DNA from 3 places in the Variovorax sp. P1_G12 genome. Region 3 is predicted to be linked to each of the others. Evidence: predicted binding sites of a transcription regulator. Region 3 holds the regulator's gene; each other region holds the start of a gene.
The links. The regulator HrcA, encoded in region 3, represses chaperone genes, less so after heat shock. The targets are predictions, from matches to a motif close to TTAGCACTCNNNNNNNNNGAGTGCTAA.
Positions count from the first base shown of each region.

Region 1: a site for HrcA is predicted at 2,033-2,059, ahead of rpoH (RNA polymerase sigma factor RpoH). Genes of this name have one in related genera too.
Region 2: a site for HrcA is predicted at 1,761-1,787, ahead of AC1D2O_RS09935 (co-chaperone GroES). Genes of this name have one in related genera too.

Region 1 covers NZ_JBFUBW010000008.1:216,443-222,551, forward strand. The annotation lists gene AC1D2O_RS11820 (SCO family protein) at 1-172, shown strand, start outside; gene AC1D2O_RS11825 (DNA alkylation repair protein) at 178-1,011, shown strand; gene rpoH (RNA polymerase sigma factor RpoH) at 1,063-2,004, opposite strand; partial or broken gene AC1D2O_RS11835 (Mpo1-like protein) at 2,119-2,397, opposite strand; gene ftsY (signal recognition particle-docking protein FtsY) at 2,415-3,665, opposite strand; gene AC1D2O_RS11845 (M16 family metallopeptidase) at 3,695-5,167, shown strand; gene AC1D2O_RS11850 (M16 family metallopeptidase) at 5,185-6,109, shown strand, end outside.
Region 2 covers NZ_JBFUBW010000007.1:50,879-56,987, reverse strand. The annotation lists gene groL (chaperonin GroEL) at 1-1,342, opposite strand, end outside; gene AC1D2O_RS09935 (co-chaperone GroES) at 1,389-1,679, opposite strand; gene AC1D2O_RS09930 (Rieske (2Fe-2S) protein) at 1,869-2,399, shown strand; gene AC1D2O_RS09925 (type IV pilin protein) at 2,676-3,149, shown strand; gene AC1D2O_RS09920 (GspH/FimT family pseudopilin) at 3,154-3,657, shown strand; gene pilV (type IV pilus modification protein PilV) at 3,657-4,265, shown strand; gene AC1D2O_RS09910 (PilW family protein) at 4,283-5,425, shown strand; gene AC1D2O_RS09905 (hypothetical protein) at 5,485-5,937, shown strand; gene AC1D2O_RS09900 (pilus assembly protein) at 5,978-6,109, shown strand, end outside.
Region 3 covers NZ_JBFUBW010000030.1:75,856-81,964, reverse strand. The annotation lists gene recN (DNA repair protein RecN) at 1-183, opposite strand, end outside; gene AC1D2O_RS28475 (NAD kinase) at 185-1,081, opposite strand; gene hrcA (heat-inducible transcriptional repressor HrcA) at 1,110-2,123, shown strand; tRNA gene AC1D2O_RS28465 (tRNA-Ile) at 2,161-2,237, shown strand; tRNA gene AC1D2O_RS28460 (tRNA-Arg) at 2,341-2,417, shown strand; partial or broken gene AC1D2O_RS28455 (Hsp20/alpha crystallin family protein) at 2,520-2,921, opposite strand; gene AC1D2O_RS28450 (Hsp20/alpha crystallin family protein) at 2,936-3,373, opposite strand; gene AC1D2O_RS28445 (hypothetical protein) at 3,681-3,890, shown strand; gene AC1D2O_RS28440 (ABC transporter ATP-binding protein) at 4,157-4,891, shown strand; gene AC1D2O_RS28435 (ABC transporter ATP-binding protein) at 4,891-5,604, shown strand; gene AC1D2O_RS28430 (branched-chain amino acid ABC transporter permease) at 5,606-6,109, shown strand, end outside.

The sequences.
Region 1 (6,109 bases), on a different contig from region 3:
CTTCAAGGTCTACTTCAAGAAGGTCGACGGCAAGACCCCGACGAGCTATTCGATGGACCACTCGGCGGCCAGCTTCGTCTACGACCCGCAGGGCCGGCTGCGGCTCTACGCGCGCTATGGCGCCGGCGTGGCGCCGATGGTGGCGGACCTCCAGGCCCTGCTCAAGTCCTGAGCGCCGTGGCCTCGGTCGATCACTTGCTGCAGCGCAAGGGCGCCTTCCGCATGGCGCTGATCCCGCCCGAGGTGCTGGAGGCACTCAACGACGGCCTGCTCGAGACCGTCAATCTCAACGAATTCATGGCGCTGGAGCTGCCGAGGCTGGCGCGCAGCGTGGCCGCGCAGATCGGGCTCGATGCGGCCAGCGAACGCCTGGGCGACACCTTCGCAATGCTGGCAGCCTTCAAGCCGATGCAGCGCCACGGCCACATCGCGCGGGCGCTCTACGACCTCACGGCCGCGCATCCCGAGCGCGACGCGGTGGCCCATCGGCTGGCCACCCATCCGAGCGACGTGGCGCGTTGCTGGGCGACGCAGTGGATCCCGATGTCGGGCCTGTCGCTGGCCGGGCAACTGGAGGCCACCCGGCGCTTTGCGGCCGATCCGCATTTCGGCGTGCGCGAGATGGCGTGGATGGCGGTGCGCGACGCGACCATCCGCTCGCTCGACGAGGCCCTGGAGCGGTTGCAGCCCTGGACGGCGGACCCGGACCCGAACATTCGCCGCTTCGCCAGCGAACTGACTCGGCCGCGCGGCGTCTGGTGCGCCCAGATCGAGCGCCTCAAGGCCGAGCCCTGGCTCGGCCTGCCGCTGCTGGAGCCGCTCAGGTCGGACCCCAGCCGCTATGTCCAGAACTCGGTCGCCAACTGGCTCAACGACGCGAGCCGCACGCAACCGGACTGGGTCGAAGCCACCTGCGACCGTTGGCTGGCCGAGAGCGACTCGGCCGAAACCGGCTACATCGTGCGTCGGGCGTCGAGGACGCTGGCGAAGCGGGCGCCCGAGGCGGCCTGAAAAAGAAAAGCCCGGCACGGGGCCGGGCTTGATGCGAGGGAGAAGGGCGCTTCAGGCGTATTCGGCCAAGGCCTTCTTCATTTTCTTCATCGCTGCCACCTCGATCTGGCGAATGCGCTCGGCGCTCACGCCGTAGACCGCAGCCAGGTCGTGCAGCGTCATTCCGCCCGAGCCGTCGTCGTTGACCTTGAGCCAGCGCTCCTCGACGATGCGGCGGCTGCGCTCGTCCAGGGCTTCCAGCGCGGTCGAGATGCCGTCGGTCGACAGCCGGTCGCGCTGCCGCGATTCGAGCTGTGCGGTTGGCTCCTGCGTGGCGTCGGCCAGATAGGCGATCGGGCCGAAGCCGTCGTCGCCGTCGTCGGACGGGCTCGGATCGAGCAGCACGTCGCCGCCCGAGAGCCGGGTTTCCATCTCGAGCACTTCCTCGGGCTTCACGTTCAGCCGCGTGGCCATCTGCGAAACCTCGTCCGGGCTCAGCGTCTCGCGGTGGGTGCCACCGTCGGCGGCGGCCGAATCGGCCTTGAAACCCTGCTTCATCGAGCGCAGGTTGAAGAACAGTTTGCGCTGGGCCTTGGTCGTCGCGACCTTGACCATGCGCCAGTTCTTCAGGATGTACTCGTGGATCTCGGCCTTGATCCAGTGCATGGCGTAGCTCACCAGCCGGACGCCCTGGTCGGGATCGAAGCGCTTGACGGCCTTCATGAGGCCGACATTGCCTTCCTGGATCAGGTCGCCGTGCGGCAGGCCATAACCCAGGTATTGGCGGGAAATAGAGACGACAAGGCGCAGATGCGACAAGATGAGCGCACCGGCGGCTTCGAGGTCGTTGTCGTCGCGCAGTTTGCGCGCGAAGCCCTGCTCCTCTTCGAGCGTCAGCAAAGGCAGGCGGTTGGCTGCCGAGATGTAGGCGTCCAAGTTACCCAGCGGCGGCACCATCGACCAGGGATTGGCGACGGCGAGCTGGTTGGCAGAGGCTCCAGACAGTGTTGTCATTCGGGAAACTCCTTCTTTCATGGCCATATTAGCACTCGGTTAGAGGGAGTGCTAAGGCAAGGGTTCCCCCTTATTTTCTATGGGGTCGATAGCCTGGGCCACAAGCCTCCAGGCCTACCAGCGGAGGCCGAGACGCTCGAAAAGCCTGGACAGTACGAACAGCGGGCCGACCCAGAGGTATTGGATGTCCTCGAAGAAGGAAGGTTTCCGGCCTTCGATCTTGTGGCCGATGAACTGGAAGATCCAGGCCACCACGAAGATGACGGCGGACACCGGCAAAACAAGATCGCCCATCGCGTGCACCAGCGCCAGCAGGGCGACCGTGCCGACCAGCATGGTCGCGAGGAAGGCCGGGGAGCGCAGCGTCGCGTAATAGACCAGGCTGGCCGCCACCGAAGGCCGCTGGCGCGCTATCCGAGCAATGCCTGGGCGAATTCGCGGGCGTCGAAGGTTTCCAGGTCCTCGAGCTTCTCGCCGACGCCGATGAAATAGACCGGGATCGGCCGTTCGCGCGCGATCGCGCACAGCACGCCGCCCTTGGCGGTGCCGTCGAGCTTGGTCACGACCAGCCCGGTCAGGCCCAGCGCCTCGTCGAAGGACTTGACCTGCGCCAGCGCGTTCTGGCCGGTGTTGCCGTCGATCACCAGCAGGACCTCGTGCGGCGCCGTGGGGTCGGCCCGGTTGACGACCCGCTTGATCTTCTTGAGTTCGTCCATCAGGTGGATCTGGGTCGGCAGCCGGCCGGCGGTGTCGACCAGCACCACGTCCTTGCCGCGCGCCTTGCCGGCGTTGACCGCGTCGAAGCTCACGGCGGCCGGGTCGCCGCCTTCCTGGCTCACGATCTCGACCGTGTTGCGGTCGGCCCAGACCAGCAATTGCTCGCGCGCCGCGGCCCGGAACGTGTCGGCCGCGGCCAGCAGCACCGAGGCACCTTCGTTGGCCAGGTGCTTGGTGAGCTTGCCGATCGAGGTGGTCTTGCCGGCGCCATTGACGCCGGCGACCATGATCACGGTCGGCGTGTGCTCGCCGATCACCAGCGATTTCTCGAGCGGCCGCAGCAGGTCGGTGATCGCGTCGGCCAGCAGCAGCTTGACCTGCGCGGCGTCGGTCGCCATCTGGCTCTTGACGCGGCGGCGCAGGTCCTCAAGCAGGTGCTCGGTGGCCTTGACGCCGGTATCGGCCATCAGCAGCGCCTCCTCCAGTTCCTCGTAGAGCGCATCGTCGATCTGCGCGTTGACGAAGGCGGCGGTGATGCTGTTGCCGGTCTTGCGCAGGCCATTGCGCAGCTTGCCGAGCCAGCCGCTGCGCTCGGGCGGGGGCGCAGGTGTCGGGGCCGGCGCCGGAAGCGGCGCCGATGCGGGAGGAGGGGGGGGGGCCGGCACTTCCACCGGTGCAGGGGCGGGGGCCATCGGCGTTGGCGTCGGCGCTGGCGCGGTCACGGGTGCCGCTGCAGGTGCAGGCGAAGGCGAAGGCGAAGGCGCAGGTGCAGGTGCAGGTGCCGCCACGGGTGCCGGCGCAGCCGCCGGCTTGCCGCCGAACCAGCTGGAGGGCGAAAAGACCGATTTCGGGGCTGCCGCAGGCATTTCGGCCGGCGGGGCCGCAGGCTCGGGAACCGGCGCCGGGCTCTCGGCCGCAGGTTTTTTCTTGAAGAAACTGAACATTGGGCGCTTTTTACAATCCGAGCCATTCTATGAAACACCCCTTGCCACGCCGCGCTGCGTCGGGTGCGGTGCTGGCTTCGGTGCTGATGGCGCTGGCTGGCCTGCCCGCCCTGGCCCAGAACGCCCCCGCGCCTGCCGATCCCGCCACCACTGCGACCGCCGCCACAGCGCCGGTCCCGGCCCAGCAGTTCACGCTCTCCAATGGCATGACCCTGATCGTCAAGCCCGACCGGCGGGCCCCGACCGCGGTCCAGATGCTCTGGGTCCGGGTCGGATCGATGGACGAGGTCGACGGCACCTCGGGCGTCGCGCACGTGCTCGAGCACATGATGTTCAAGGGCAGCAAGAACCTGAAGCCCGGCGAGTTCTCGCGCCGCGTGGCCGCGTTGGGCGGGCGCGAGAACGCCTTCACCACCCGCGACTACACCGGCTACTACCAGCAGATCCCGGCGGAGCAGCTGGAGCAGGTCATGAAGCTGGAATCCGACCGCTTCGCCAGCAACCAGTGGCCCGACGACGAGTTCAAGCGCGAGATCGAGGTCGTCAAGGAGGAGCGCCGCATGCGCACCGACGACCAGCCGCGCGCGCTGCTCGGCGAGCAGCAGAACGCCGCGATCTTCACCGCCTCGCCGTACCACCGTCCGGTGGTCGGCTGGATGAGCGACCTGGAGTCGATGACGCCGGCCGACGCCCGCGCTTTCTTCCAGGCCTGGTACGTTCCATCCAACGCGGCGATCGTCGTCGCGGGCGACGTCGATGTCGCCAAGGTGCGAGCCCTGGCCGAGAAGTACTACGGCTCGATCCCGGCGCGTGCCGTGCCGCAGCGCAAGCCGCGCACCGAGCCCGCGCAGCGCGGCGTGCGCCGCGTCGAATTCAAGGCGCCGGCCGAGCAGGCCTACGTGTCGCTGGCGTTTCGCACGCCGCAGATCGGGACCGGCGACACCTTCGACAGCGCCGCGGAAAGCGACGCCTATGCGCTGGTGGTGCTGTCGGCCCTGCTCGACGGCTATCCCGGCGCGCGGCTCGACCGCGCGCTGACGCAGGGGCCGGACCGCGTGGCCGATTCGGCCGGTGCCTACGGGGGCTTCGTCGGCCGCGGGCCGCAGCTGTTCGTGCTCGACGGCGTCCCGGCGGCGGGCAAGACCCCCGAGGCGGTGGAGGCCGCGCTGCGCGCGGAGGTCGCGAAGGTGGCGCGCCAAGGCGTCGGCGCGGCCGAACTCGCCCGCGTCAAGACCCAGTGGGTGGCCAGCGAAACCTACAAGCTCGATTCGGTGATGGCGCAGGCGCGCGAGCTCGGCAGCAACTGGGTGCAGGGCCTGCCGCTGGACGCCAGCGAACGGATCATCGCCCGGCTCCAGGCGGTCACGGCCGAGCAGGTGCAGGCGGTGGCGGCGAAGTACTTCGGCGACGACCAGATGACGGCCGCCACCCTGCGGCCCCTGCCGCCCGAACCGAACCGCCGGCCGCGCGGTTTTGCAGCGCCTGCGGGCGAGCTGCGTTGAAAGAAGGCTGCATGTCCATGTTCGATTCCCGAGACTTCGCCCTGCGCACCTTGCTGGCCGGCGCCGCCATCTTCTTCGGCGCCGCCGCCCAGGCCGCCATCCCGATCCAGCACTGGAGCCTGCCCAGCGGCGCCAAGGTCTACCTGGCCGCCACCAACGCCCTGCCGATCGTCGACGTCCAGGTCGACTTCGACGCCGGCGGCCGGCGCGACCCGCCGGCCCAAGCCGGTCTGGCCTCGGTGACCGCGGCGATGGTCGAGAAGGGCATTCGGGCCCATGGGAGTCCCGCCGCCGGGCCGCCCCAAGGGGTCAATGAACCGGCACTGGACCAGAATGCGCTGGGCGAGGCCTGGGCCGACCTCGGCGCCAGCTTCGACGCCGGCGCCGGCTCCGACCGCACCAGCTTCACCCTGCGCACCCTGTCCGATCCGGTGCTGCTCGACAAGGCGGTGCGGCTCGCCGCGCGCGAGATCGGCGAGCCGGCGTTTCCGGAAGACGTGTGGAAGCGCGAACGCGAGCGCCTCAACGCCTCGATTCGCGAGGCCAATACCAAGCCCTCGACCCGGGTTGAGCGAGCCTTTGCGCAAGGCGTCTACGGCTCGCATCCCTATGGTCTCGACACCACCGAAGCCACGCTGGCGCAGATCGACGTCGCGGCCATGCGCGCGCGCTACGAGCGCCTGATCGTGCCCTGCCGCGCCAAGGTCAGCATCGTCGGCGCGGTCACGCGCGCACAGGCCGACGGCATCGCCACCACGCTGCTGTCGCGGCTGCCCGCGGGGGGCGCCTGCGCCGAACTGCCGGCCGTGCCCGAGGTGCAGCCGCTGGCGGCGCCGAAGGACGAGCGCATTCCCTTCGACTCGGCCCAGGCGCACGTGCTGATCGGCCAGCCCGGCTACCGCCGCGCCGACCCGGACCACTTCGCGCTCACGCTCGGCAACT
Region 2 (6,109 bases), on a different contig from region 3:
TGGCCTTGAGCACCAGCTTGATGCCGGCGTCCTGGTCAGCGTTGTCGCCCTTGAGCTTGTCGCCCACGGCTTGCTTGGCGCGCAGCAGGGCCACGCCACCACCGGCAACCACGCCTTCTTCCACTGCAGCGCGAGTGGCGTGCAGGGCGTCTTCGACGCGGGCCTTCTTTTCCTTCATTTCGACTTCGGTGGCAGCGCCGACCTTGATCACTGCAACGCCGCCGGCCAGCTTGGCCACGCGCTCTTGCAGCTTTTCGCGGTCGTAGTCGCTGGTCGCTTCTTCGATCTGCACGCGCACTTGCTTGACGCGGGCTTCGATGTCGCCAGCGGCGCCGGCGCCGTCGATGATGATGGTGTTTTCCTTGCCCACTTCGATGCGCTTGGCTTGGCCGAGGTCGGCCAGCGTCACCTTCTCGAGGGTCAGGCCCACTTCTTCAGCGATGACCTTGCCGCCCGTCAGGATGGCGATGTCTTCGAGCATGGCCTTGCGGCGGTCGCCGAAGCCAGGCGCCTTGACGGCCACGACCTTCAGGATGCCGCGGATCGTGTTCACGACCAGGGTCGCCAGGGCTTCGCCTTCGACTTCTTCGGCAATGATCAGCAGCGGACGGCCGGCCTTGGCGACTTGCTCCAGCGTGGGCAGCAGGTCGCGGATGTTGCTGATCTTCTTGTCGAACAGCAGCACGAAGGGGTTGTCCAGCAACGCCGATTGCTTCTCGGGGTTGTTGATGAAGTAGGGCGACAGGTAGCCGCGGTCGAACTGCATGCCTTCGACGACGTCGAGTTCGCTGTCCAGCGACTTGCCGTCTTCGACGGTGATCACGCCTTCCTTGCCGACCTTGTCCATCGCGTCAGCGATGAGCTTGCCGATGGTTTCGTCGCTGTTGGCCGAGATCGAGCCGACTTGCGCGATTTCCTTCGAGGTGGTCGTGGGCTTGGAAGCCTTCTTCAGCTCGGCGACCAGGGCGGTGACCGCCTTGTCGATGCCGCGCTTCAGGTCCATCGGGTTCATGCCGGCAGCCACCAGCTTGAAACCTTCGCGAACGATGGCCTGGGCCAGCACGGTCGCGGTGGTGGTGCCGTCGCCGGCGTTGTCCGAAGTCTTGGAAGCCACTTCCTTCACGAGCTGGGCGCCCATGTTCTGGAGCTTGTCCTTGAGTTCGATTTCCTTGGCGACCGACACGCCGTCCTTGGTCACGGTCGGGGCGCCGAACGAGCGCTCCAGAACCACGTTGCGGCCCTTGGGGCCCAGGGTCACTTTGACTGCGTTGGCGAGGATGTTGACACCTTCGACCATGCGCGCGCGGGCTTCACCGCCGAAGACTACGTCTTTTGCTGCCATGAGATTTCTCCGAATTCAGTTGTTTGGGGGATGAGGGCTTGAGAAATTACTTCTCGACGACGGCAAAGAGGTCGTCTTCCTTCATGACCAGCAGTTCGTCGCCGTCGACCTTGACGGTCTGGCCGCTGTACTTGCCGAACAGGACGCGATCGCCGACCTTGACGCTCATTGCGCCGAGTTCGCCCTTGTCGTTCTTCTTGCCAGGACCGACGGCCAGAACTTCGCCTTGATCAGGCTTCTCGGCGACGTTGTCGGGGATCACGATGCCCGAGGCGGTCTTGGTTTCGCTTTCAATGCGCTTGACGATCACGCGATCGTGCAAAGGACGAAGTTTCATTGCATCTCCTGATAGGAACGGGGGTTTGGCTTGGGCTACGGCGTGGTGCCGGCGCCACATTCGTTGTGAAGCGGGGGACTGTTAGCACTCAACTCCAACGAGTGCTAATGATAAGGGTGTTTTGGGGCATTTCAAGGCGGGCTGACCTTTTCGCCTGCCGTGAAAGCGGTGCGGTGCTAGATTGCTCCGATGGACAGACGCCGGGCCTTTCTCGCCGCCCTGGTCGGGGTGGGGGTCGGTGTTGGCGTGCTCTTCCTGGTGACGGATCTTCCCATGCCGGGGGGGAGCAAGGCCGCGCCCTACCTGGACATTCCGGTGGGCGGCATCCCTGCCGGTGCCCCGAAGTTCTTCATGTGGAACGACGCGCCCTTCGCCCTCGTGCGCACGACCGGCGAGATGCTCGACGATCTCCAGGCGCAGACCCCGAACACCTGGAGCCAGCGCCCGATCCCGGCGGATCGCCCCGCGTTCTTTGTCTACTCCCTGGTGAGTCCGGTCCTGGGGTGCGTGGCCCGGCATGCCCCCAAGGGCGCCTTCCGCTTCGCGCCCGAGCGCCTGTGGCAAGGGGGCTTCTACGACCCCTGCCACTTCGCCGAATGGGACTATGCGGGGCGCGCGATCCGGCAGTACCCGGATCAGGGCGAGTCGATGCGCGTGGCCGATCTCGACGCGCCGGCGTTCGAACTCAGGACGCCGGACACCTTGCGAATCCACCGCTGAGTCCGGCTGGTGCGCCGGTCGAGGCTTCCTGCGAAGGCGCCGGGCTCCGCCCGGTACGTCTACCGCCGCCGATGTGGATGAAGGCGAACCGCCTGTCGGTCGAAATTAGCCTTTCGTCACTTTTCCCACGAAACGGCCGCGTAGGTAAAGCCCGATATCCGTCAAATGTGATAATTTCACATCCACTTGTACTTTGTGACATTTTGAAATTATTTGCTGCGATGTGCCTCTGATCCGATTCAAGGGTCGAGGCCGCGCGATGAAGGATGCAGCCCGATGGCTCAGTCTCTGGAACAGATGCCGATGGCGTCGACGACGGCAAGCTCGAATGTCCCTTGGGGCGGGCGGGCGCGCGGCTTCACGCTGATCGAGTTGATGATCACGGTGGCGATTGTCGCGATCCTGGCGGCGTTGGCCTATCCGTCGTACACGCGTTACATGCTTCGTGCGCATCGCGCGTCTGCGGTCAGCTATGTCATGGGTGTGGCCAGCAAACAAGTGCAGTTCAATCTGGATGCTCGGCGCTACGGCAATGACGCTGATCTGGGCACGACGACGCTGCCGGCCGAAGTGCTTCCGTACTACACCGTGGTAACGACCCCCGACAACGCGGCGGCACCGCCGACTTATACGATTACCGCCACGCCGAAAGACAGTCAGACGGCAGACACACCGTGCGGCACGCTGACGGTCAACCAGACCGGCAACAAGACGATCACGGGTACCGCCGATGTCGCCACTTGCTGGTAATCGGATGCCAACCGCGATGCGGCGCACGGTCATTTCATTCGGTACGCGTAGCCACTCAGGAAAGGGCTTTACGCTGATCGAGCTGCTGGTCGTGGTCACGATTGTCGCGATCTTTGCCGCGCTCGCGGGCCCCTCGTTCGGCAGTTTCATTGCCGGCCAGCGCGTCAAGACAGCGTCCTATGACGTGTGGTCGATGCTCACGCTGGCGCGCAGCGAGGCGCTCAAGCGCAACTCCAGCGTGACTGTCACACCGGCCGACGGAGGTTGGCAGAACGGCTGGAGCGTTACCTCGGGGACGACAACCCTGTTCCAGCACGAATCCTTTTCGGGGCTGACGATCACGGGTCCGGCGACCGGTCTGACCTTTAACAGCACCGGGCGCCTCACGACAACGGTCAACCCGTTCACGTTGAGCAGCAGCACGTATTCGAACCTTGCCGAACGATGCGTTCGGCTCGACCTCAGCGGGCTGCCTGTCAGCAGGACCATTACTTCGGGGAGTTGCTGATGCAAGCACTTCATGCCCATCCGTCAATGCGTCGCCAGGACGGCTTCAGCATGATCGAGGTGCTGGTGACCATGGTCATTCTGATGCTCGGACTGCTCGGTCTGGCCGGCCTGATGATTGCCAGCCAACGGGCGGAAGTCGAGGCGTACCAGCGCGCGCAGGCGCTACTGCTGCTGCAGGACATTTCCGGTCGAATCAACGTGAATAGGCGAGTGGCATTGTGCTACGCGGTGACCACGGACACGGCGAACGGCACGCCCTACCTGGGTACGGGAGGAGCACCGCCTTCCGGCTGTGCGCTGGGCACGATCACCGCGGACAACCTGGCCAACAACGACCTCAGCGCGTGGAGCGACCTGCTGCAGGGCGCCGCCGAGACATTCAAGGACAGCGGCGGCACGATCAACAAGGCGGGTGCGATGGTTGGCGCGCGTGGCTGCATCAGTTTCGACACGGCCAGCAACACCTACATGCTCAGCATCGCGTGGCAGGGGGTCGCTCCTACCACGGCGCCCATATCCAGTCTCAATTGCGGCAAAGGGCTGTACGGCAACGAAAAGTTGCGACGCGTCATCAGCCTGCCCCTGCAGATTGCCAATCTCGTCTGACAGGCACGCACGACATCATGCAGCACCTTGCCCCTTCGCTCACTCGACGATTGCCTGCGCGCAGCCGGCAATCCGGCCTTACGCTGATCGAGCTCATGGTGGCGTCCGTGATCGGATTGCTCTTGGTGGCCGGCATGTCCATGCTCATGGCCAACCAGAGCCTTACGCGCAGCGAACAAGACCAGTCCGGCCGTCAGATCGAAAACGGCCGCTACGCGCTTGCTGCGCTTCAGGCCGACATTCAGCACGCGGGTTACTACGGCCAGTACTCCTACGGCTTTACGGCTCCAACGGTATTGCCGAACCCTTGCGATCTGACCAGCGTCAAGGAGATCGAAGCGAACATGGCCCTGCCGATCCAGGGCTATGACGCGCCGACCTCGGTACCTGCGCCGCTCTCGACCTGCCTACCTGACGCCAATCACGTGTCGGGCACTGACATCCTCGTGATCCGGAGGCTGGAAGCGGACGACGCACTGCCCGCGGTCAATGCTTCGCTGGTCGTCGGACAGTTCTACGTGCAGGCCACGCCCGCCGCGAAAGCAGCCGGCCTGGTAATTGCGGCGAACCAAGTGAAGGCCGCCGACGACACCACGACCGGCGCGCCCTTGGCGATCTTCAGTCTCCTGAAGAAGGATGGCGTCACCCCAGCCGAACTGCGCCGCTACGTGCAGCACATCTACTTCGTGAGCCCCTGCAATGTCTATGCGACGGGTGCAACCACCTGCACGGCCACCGCAGACAACGGCAAACCCGTGCCCACACTCAAGCGCCTGGACCTGTGCACCACGAATGATCCCGCTGCACCCGTGAACTGCAGCGGCGCGCCCGGCTTTGCGGTCGTGCCGCTGGTTGAGGGCATCCAGAACATGCAGATCGACTACGGCATCGATGCCACCGCTGCCGCCGCGTCGCCGGACGGAACGCCCGGGCCGATGGTGACCGCGCCCGCGCTGGCTGACTGGCCCAACCTGATGGCGGTGCAAGTCAACCTGCTGGTGCGCAACGGCAACCCGTCCGCTGGCCTCAGCGATGCGCAAAAGACCAAGACCTACTCGATGGGGTTGGCCGGATCGGTCGGTCCTTTCAGCGACGCCTACAAGCGCCATGTCTACGTGGCTACCGTGCGCGTCGTCAACCTCAGCCAGCAGCGTGAATGATGAAGAAACAAGCGCAACCTTCCACGCGAAGGCCCTCGACCATGCCAAGGCAGCGCGGGATGACTTTGCTGGTCAGCCTGGTCATGCTCGTCGTGTTGATCCTGTTGGTGGTTTCGGCGATCCGCATGAGCAACTCCCAGTTGCGCACCGTGGGCAACGTGCAAGCGCAGAACGAGGCCATCGCGGCAGCGCAGCAGGGCGTGGAGCGACTGCTCGGCAGCGTCACCAACTTCACCGCACCGCCAGCAAGGCAAACGGTGAACGTCGACATCAATGGCGACGGTGTGACCGACTACACGGCCACGGTTGAGACGCCCGTGTGCCTGCAGTCGGTCACGGCGACCGGCTACAGCGACACCTACGATCCCAGCACTCCGGGCGGCGCAGCCAGCATCGCGCCGCAGAACACTTACTGGGATATCAAGGCCACCGCCACAGATACGCGTACCGGTGCGGCCGCGGCCATGCATCAAGGCGTGCGTGTGCTGCTCCCTGCCGGCGCGACTTGCTAACGCCCGAATCAACGTGCGCGACCACCAACGAAAGCCCGCCATGAAAAACACCAACAATTCGAAACTGCTGGCGCTGATTGCCATGGTGCTTTGGCTATTTGCCTGGGCGCCGGCCCATGCGGACGACACCGACCTGTTCAGGCAGAACGGGAGTGCGGGTGTGCCCAACATC
Region 3 (6,109 bases):
CTCGGCGCCTTCGCGCACCGCGCCGGCATCGGCCCGGTTGCCGAGCGCCAGCTGCAGCGCGTCGATCAGGATGGACTTGCCGGCACCGGTCTCGCCGGTGAGCACCGTGAAGCCGCCGGCCAGATCGAGCTCGAGCGCATGCACGATCACGAAATCCCGCAGCGCAATGCGCCTCAACGCCATCTCAAGATCCCCCTTCGTTCCAGTGCAGTTTGCGGCGCAAGGTGTCGAAGTAGCTCCAGCCCTTGGGATGCAGGAAGCGCACCCGGTAGTCGGAGCGGCGCACCATCACCTTGTCGCCGATGGCCAGCGTGGCCAGCGATTGCATGTCGAAATTGGCGCTGGCGTCGCGCCCGCCGACCAGTTCGATCGTGACCTCGTCCGCGTCCGGCAGCAGCAGCGGCCGGTTCGACAGCGTGTGCGGCGCGATCGGCACCAGCACCCAGCCCCGCACCGCGGGATGCAGCAGCGGCCCGCCGGCCGACAGCGCATAGGCGGTCGATCCGGTGGGGGTCGCGATGATCATGCCGTCGGCGCGCTGGTTGGCGACGAAATGGGCGCCCACCGTGACCCGCAGCTCGACCATGCCCGAGGTGGCGCCGCGATTGACCACCACGTCGTTCATTGCCAGGGTGTCGAACACCGATTCGTCGCCGCGCATCACCCGCGCCTTCATCAGCGTGCGCAGGTCTTCCTCGTAGTCGCCGGCCAGCATCGGGATCAGCGTCGCCTGGTAGTTGTCGAGCGAGATGTCGGTGATGAAGCCGAGCCGGCCGCGGTTGATGCCGATCAGCGGCACGTCGTGCGGCGCGAGCTGGCGACCGATGCCGAGCATGGTGCCGTCGCCGCCGACCACCAGGCCGAGCTCGCACTGCTGGCCGATTTCTTCCACCGTCAGCGCGGGATAGGGGCCGGTTTCGACGGCGTCGGATTGCGACTTCTCGACGAACACCTTGCAGCCCTGCGATTCGAGGAAGGCGCCGATGCCTTCCATGATGTCGTCCTGCGCGCCGCATTGCGCCCGGGCGCCGGAGGCCTGGTATTTACCGATCAGTGCGACATGCCGAAAGCGGGAGCTCATTCACAAATTACAACATTAAAATCATTCGATGCTGGACGACCGTGCCAAGTTGCTGCTGAAGACTCTCGTCGAGCGCTACATCGCCGACGGGCAGCCCGTGGGATCGCGCACGCTTTCCCGTGCGCCGGGGCTGGACCTGTCGCCGGCGACCATCCGCAACGTGATGTCCGACCTCGAGGTGCTCGGGCTGATCGCAAGCCCCCACACTTCCGCGGGTCGCATTCCGACCGCCCGCGGCTATCGGCTGTTCGTCGACACCATGCTGACCGCGCAGCACGAGCAGTTCACCTCGGCCTCGGCGCCGAGCCTGGCGCCCGACCAGCCGCAGAAGGTGATCACGAACGCCGCCCACTTGCTGTCGAACATGTCGCAGTTCGTCGGCGTGGTGATGGCGCCGCGGCGTGCCTCGGTGTTCCGGCAGATCGAGTTCCTGCGGCTGGCCGACCGCCGTCTGCTGGTGATCATCGTCGCGCCCGACGGCGACGTTCAGAACCGGGTGATATTCCCCGAGGTCGACTACTCGCAGTCGCAGCTGGTCGAGGCGTCGAACTACATCAATGCCCACTTTGCCGGCTTGACGATCGAGCAGGTGCGCGACCGCCTGCAGTCCGAGGTCGAGCAATTGCGCGGCGAGATCGCGGCGCTGATGCAGGCCGCCGTGCAGGTCAGCTCCGAGGTCATGACCGAGGCCCAGGACGAAGTCGTGATCGCGGGCGAGCGCAACCTGCTGGCGGTGACCGACTTCTCCAGCGACATGAGCCACCTGCGGCGCGCCTTCGAGCTGTTCGAGCACAAGACCCAGCTGATGCGCCTGCTGGATGTCTCGAGCCAGGCGGAGGGCGTGCGCATCTTCATCGGCGGCGAAAGCCAGGTGGTGCCCTTCGACGACCTGTCGATCGTCAGCGCGAACTACGAGGTCGACGGACAGGTGGTCGGCACGCTGGGGGTCATCGGTCCCACGCGGATGCCGTATGAGCGCATGATCCAGATTGTCGACATCACCTCGAAGCTGGTCACCAACGCGCTGAGCCACCGCAAGTAGGGCACGGCGTCGCGGCCCACTAGAATCCGGGGCGCGTGGGCCGTTAGCTCAGTTGGTTAGAGCAGCGGACTCATAATCCGTTGGTCCCTGGTTCAAGCCCAGGACGGCCTACCAGGCATTCATTGAAGTTCAGGTCTGCTCCCGCGCTCGGTCTTTTGCAAAACAAAAACCGATGCGTCGACAGATACCGAAAATTGGCGCTATAATCGAAAGCTGTGCGGCTGTAGCTCAGTTGGATAGAGTACTTGGCTACGAACCAAGGGGTCGTGGGTTCAATTCCTGCCAGCCGCACCACTCTCTTAAAGGGTTAGGACGTTCACGCGTCCTAACCCTTTTTCTTTTGCGCGACTTCTTGCGCGACGGCGACCTGTCTTTCGCCTCGTCGCGGCCGGGCGCTCAGGTCACGTCGACATTGATGCGTCGCGGTTGAGCGTGTTCCGTCTTTGGAATCCGCAGCTTGAGCACGCCCTGCACCAGCTCCGCCGAGATCTTCTCGGTGTCGAGTTCCTTGCTCAGCGTGAAGACCCGATGGAAGCGGCCGAGGCCGACTTAGGTGTGGCTGGACTGCAGCCCTTCGGGCACCGCCATGTCGATCTCCCCTTCGATCGTCAGCGAATCGGATTCGACGTTCAGGTGCAGCTTGTCGCGCGGCACGCCGGGCAGGTCGGCGTACAGCGTGATGCCGGCGCTGTCCTCGATCACGTCCACGGGGGGCGTGAGGGCGGCCTCGGCGTAGCGCCGCTCGTCCTTGCGCGCGACCACGTCGGAGGACTTGTTTCTCTTCTGGATGTCGTTCATGGCTGTTCTCCCGATCATTGGATGGCGATGCGTCGCGGCAAGGCGGAGGCGCGGCGCTGGACGGTGATGTGGATGACGCCGTCCCGCGCCTTGGCCTCGACCGCCTCGGGGTCGGCGTCGTCGGGCAGGCTCAGCACCCGGCGGAAGGTGCCCTCGAAACGCTCGTTGATGTGCAGCGTCTCCTTGCCGCCGGGCTGCGGCGCCGCACTCTGGCGCTCGCCGGCGATGCTGAGGATGCCTCGGTCGAGGTTGATCTCGAGCGTCGCGGGATCGACGCCCGGCGCCAGGACATAGATTTCGACCGTCTTGGCCGTGCCACCGACGTTGAGAGCAGGGAAAGCGCTGCGGCCGAAGCCGCGGATGGTGGGAGAGAGGTCGAAGGCCTGCTGCATCTCGCGCTGCAGGCGATCCATCTCCGCGAACATGTCGCGTGAAAAAAGGGATCGATACATGGCGCATACCTCCATTCAGGGTTGAGGTGGGCGCTGGAGGCGTCTCCAGCGCTTCCGGATTGGAAACTAGGATCGGCTTGCGAAACTTCAAGGGATGACCCGGCCAAACTTGCTCAGGGCGTCACAGAACGCGCTGGCGCGCCGCTTGGGGCGAGTCGGCAATGCGGCAGGTGTAACCGCGAGCCGCAAGCAACATTACCGCCGCCGTGGGCGCCCTGTGACTGCGGGCAACCGGACGCCCATAATCCGACCCTCGGCCAAGCCAGGGGCCGCTTTCATATGCCTGGCGTTCATTGGGGCGACCACGATGAGTTCATTGCAAAAGTTCCTGCCGGCCTCCGAGCCCGCACGCAGCGAGGCCCTGGCCCAGCTGAAGAAGACGCACCATGCGCCGCGGCATCTCGTCCGGGGCGTCGCGCGCGGCGCCTTCGGAAAACAGGCGTCGGCAGTTCAGCAAGACCAGGAACAGGAAATCGTCCCGCAGGGCGAATCGCCGTCGGAACCGCAAGTGGGCTGAGCGCCGCACCTGATCCGACCTCCGACCCGGTCCCGCGCCGTCGCGACCCCCGCGATGGCGCAGCCGCGGGCGGCGGCTGCGCACGGGCAAGGGTAAAGCCGGGCTTTCCGATCCTTCAAACGCCGGTATCTTTTGTATCCAGTGGCATCTAGACGCAAGTCCGGGTGCAGGCTGGGCCGAGGTCGGCCGCGGCCCCACCGTGCAAGGAGTCGGCCATCGCCTCGCCTGCCCACCGTGCCGATCTGTTGCGCGTCGAAGGTGTCACCGTGCGTTTCGGTGGCATCACGGCGCTCGACAAGGTGTCGTTTTCGGTGCCGGAGGGCCACATCGTCGGCCTGATCGGCCCGAACGGCGCCGGCAAGACCACGCTCTTCAACTGCCTGTCGCGGCTTTACGCCTTCAGCGAGGGCAGCATCTCGTTCGAGGGCCGCTCGCTGGTCGAGACGCCGGCGCACGGCATCGCGGCGATGGGCATCGGCCGTACCTTCCAGAACCTCGCGCTGTTCCGGACCATGACCGTGCGGCAGAACATCCTGCTGGGCGGCCACTGCCGCACCCGCAGCGGCTTCTTCGCCAACGCCTTGCGGCTGCCGGGGGTGCGGCGCGAGGAACAGGTGCTCGAAGCCCATGCCGACCAGCTGGTCGGCCTGCTCGACCTCGGCGCCGTGGCCGGCACGCGCGTGATGGACCTGCCCTTCGGCACCCAGAAGCGCGTCGAGCTGGCCCGGGCGCTGGCGAGCCAGCCCAAGCTGCTGCTGCTCGACGAGCCGGCCGGCGGCCTGAACCACGAGGAGGTCGGCAGGCTGATGGCGTTGCTGCGCGAAGTGCGCGCGCGGCTCCAGCTCACGATGCTGCTGGTGGAGCACCACATGAACCTCGTGATGCGGGTGTCCGACAAGGTGGTGGCGCTGGATTTCGGCCGCATCATCGCCGACGGCTCGCCGGCCGAGGTGCAGGCCAACGCCGAGGTGATCCGCGCCTACCTGGGGGACGCCGGCTGATGGCCCGCCTGCTCGAAGTCCGTGGACTGCGCGCGCAGTACGGCGCGAGCCAGGTGCTGCACGGCATCGACTTCGACGTCGAGGAAGGCGGCATCACGACCATCCTCGGCGCCAACGGCGCCGGCAAGACGACCACCTTGCGCGCGGTCTGCGGCATGGTCAAGACCGAAGGCGAGATCCACTTCGCCGGCCACCGCATCGAAGGCCGCGCGACCGAGTCCATCGTGCGCCTGGGCGTGGCCCACGTGCCCGACGGGCGCGGCACCTTCGTCGCGCTGAGCGTCGAGGAGAACCTGCGCCTGGGCGCCTACACGCGCCGCGACAAGGCCGAGGTGGCGGCCGATTTCGAACGCATCTACAACCACTTCCCGCGGCTCAGGGAGCGCCGCCTCCAGCAGGCCGGCACCCTCTCGGGCGGCGAGCAGCAGATGCTCGCCGTCTCGCGCGCCCTGATGCTGCGGCCCCGGCTGCTGCTGCTGGACGAGCCCTCGTTCGGCCTGGCGCCGCGCATCGTGCAGGAGCTGTTCGAGATCCTGCGCGAGATCAATGCCAGGGAACGCGTGAGCATGCTGCTGGTGGAGCAGAACGCGGCGCTGGCGCTGCGGCTGGCCGACCATGCCTACCTGCTCGAAACCGGCCGCGTCGTGATCTCGGGCAGCGCCGAAACCGTGCGCAACGACGAAGCGGTGCGGCGCTCCTACCTCGGATATTGAAATGAACCTGCTGCTGCACCAGGTGCTCTCCGGACTCGCCACCGGCGGCATCTATGCCAGCGTGGCGCTGGCGCTGGTGATGATCTACCAGGCCACGCACCTGGTGAACTTCGCCCAGGGCGAACTCGCGATGTTCTCCACCTATATCGCCTGGAGCCTGATGCAGGCCGGCATGCCGTACTGGGCGGCGTTCTTCGCCACGGTGGCGGTCGCCTTCGTGCTCGGCGTGCTGATCGAGCGCATCGTCGTGCGGCCGGTCGAGAGCGCGCCGATTCTTTCGGTCGTGATCGTCTTCATCGGCCTGCTGGTGATCCTCAACAGCCTCGCGGGCTGGATCTTCAGCTACACGATCAAGCCCTTCCCGAGCCCGTTCCCGACCGAGCCGCTGTTCGGCAATCGCTTCATGTCCTCGCACGAGCTGGGTTCGATCGGCATCACGCTGGCGGTGCTGGCGCTGGTGTTCGTTTTCTTCCGCTACACGCCGCTCGGCCTGGCGATGCGCGCG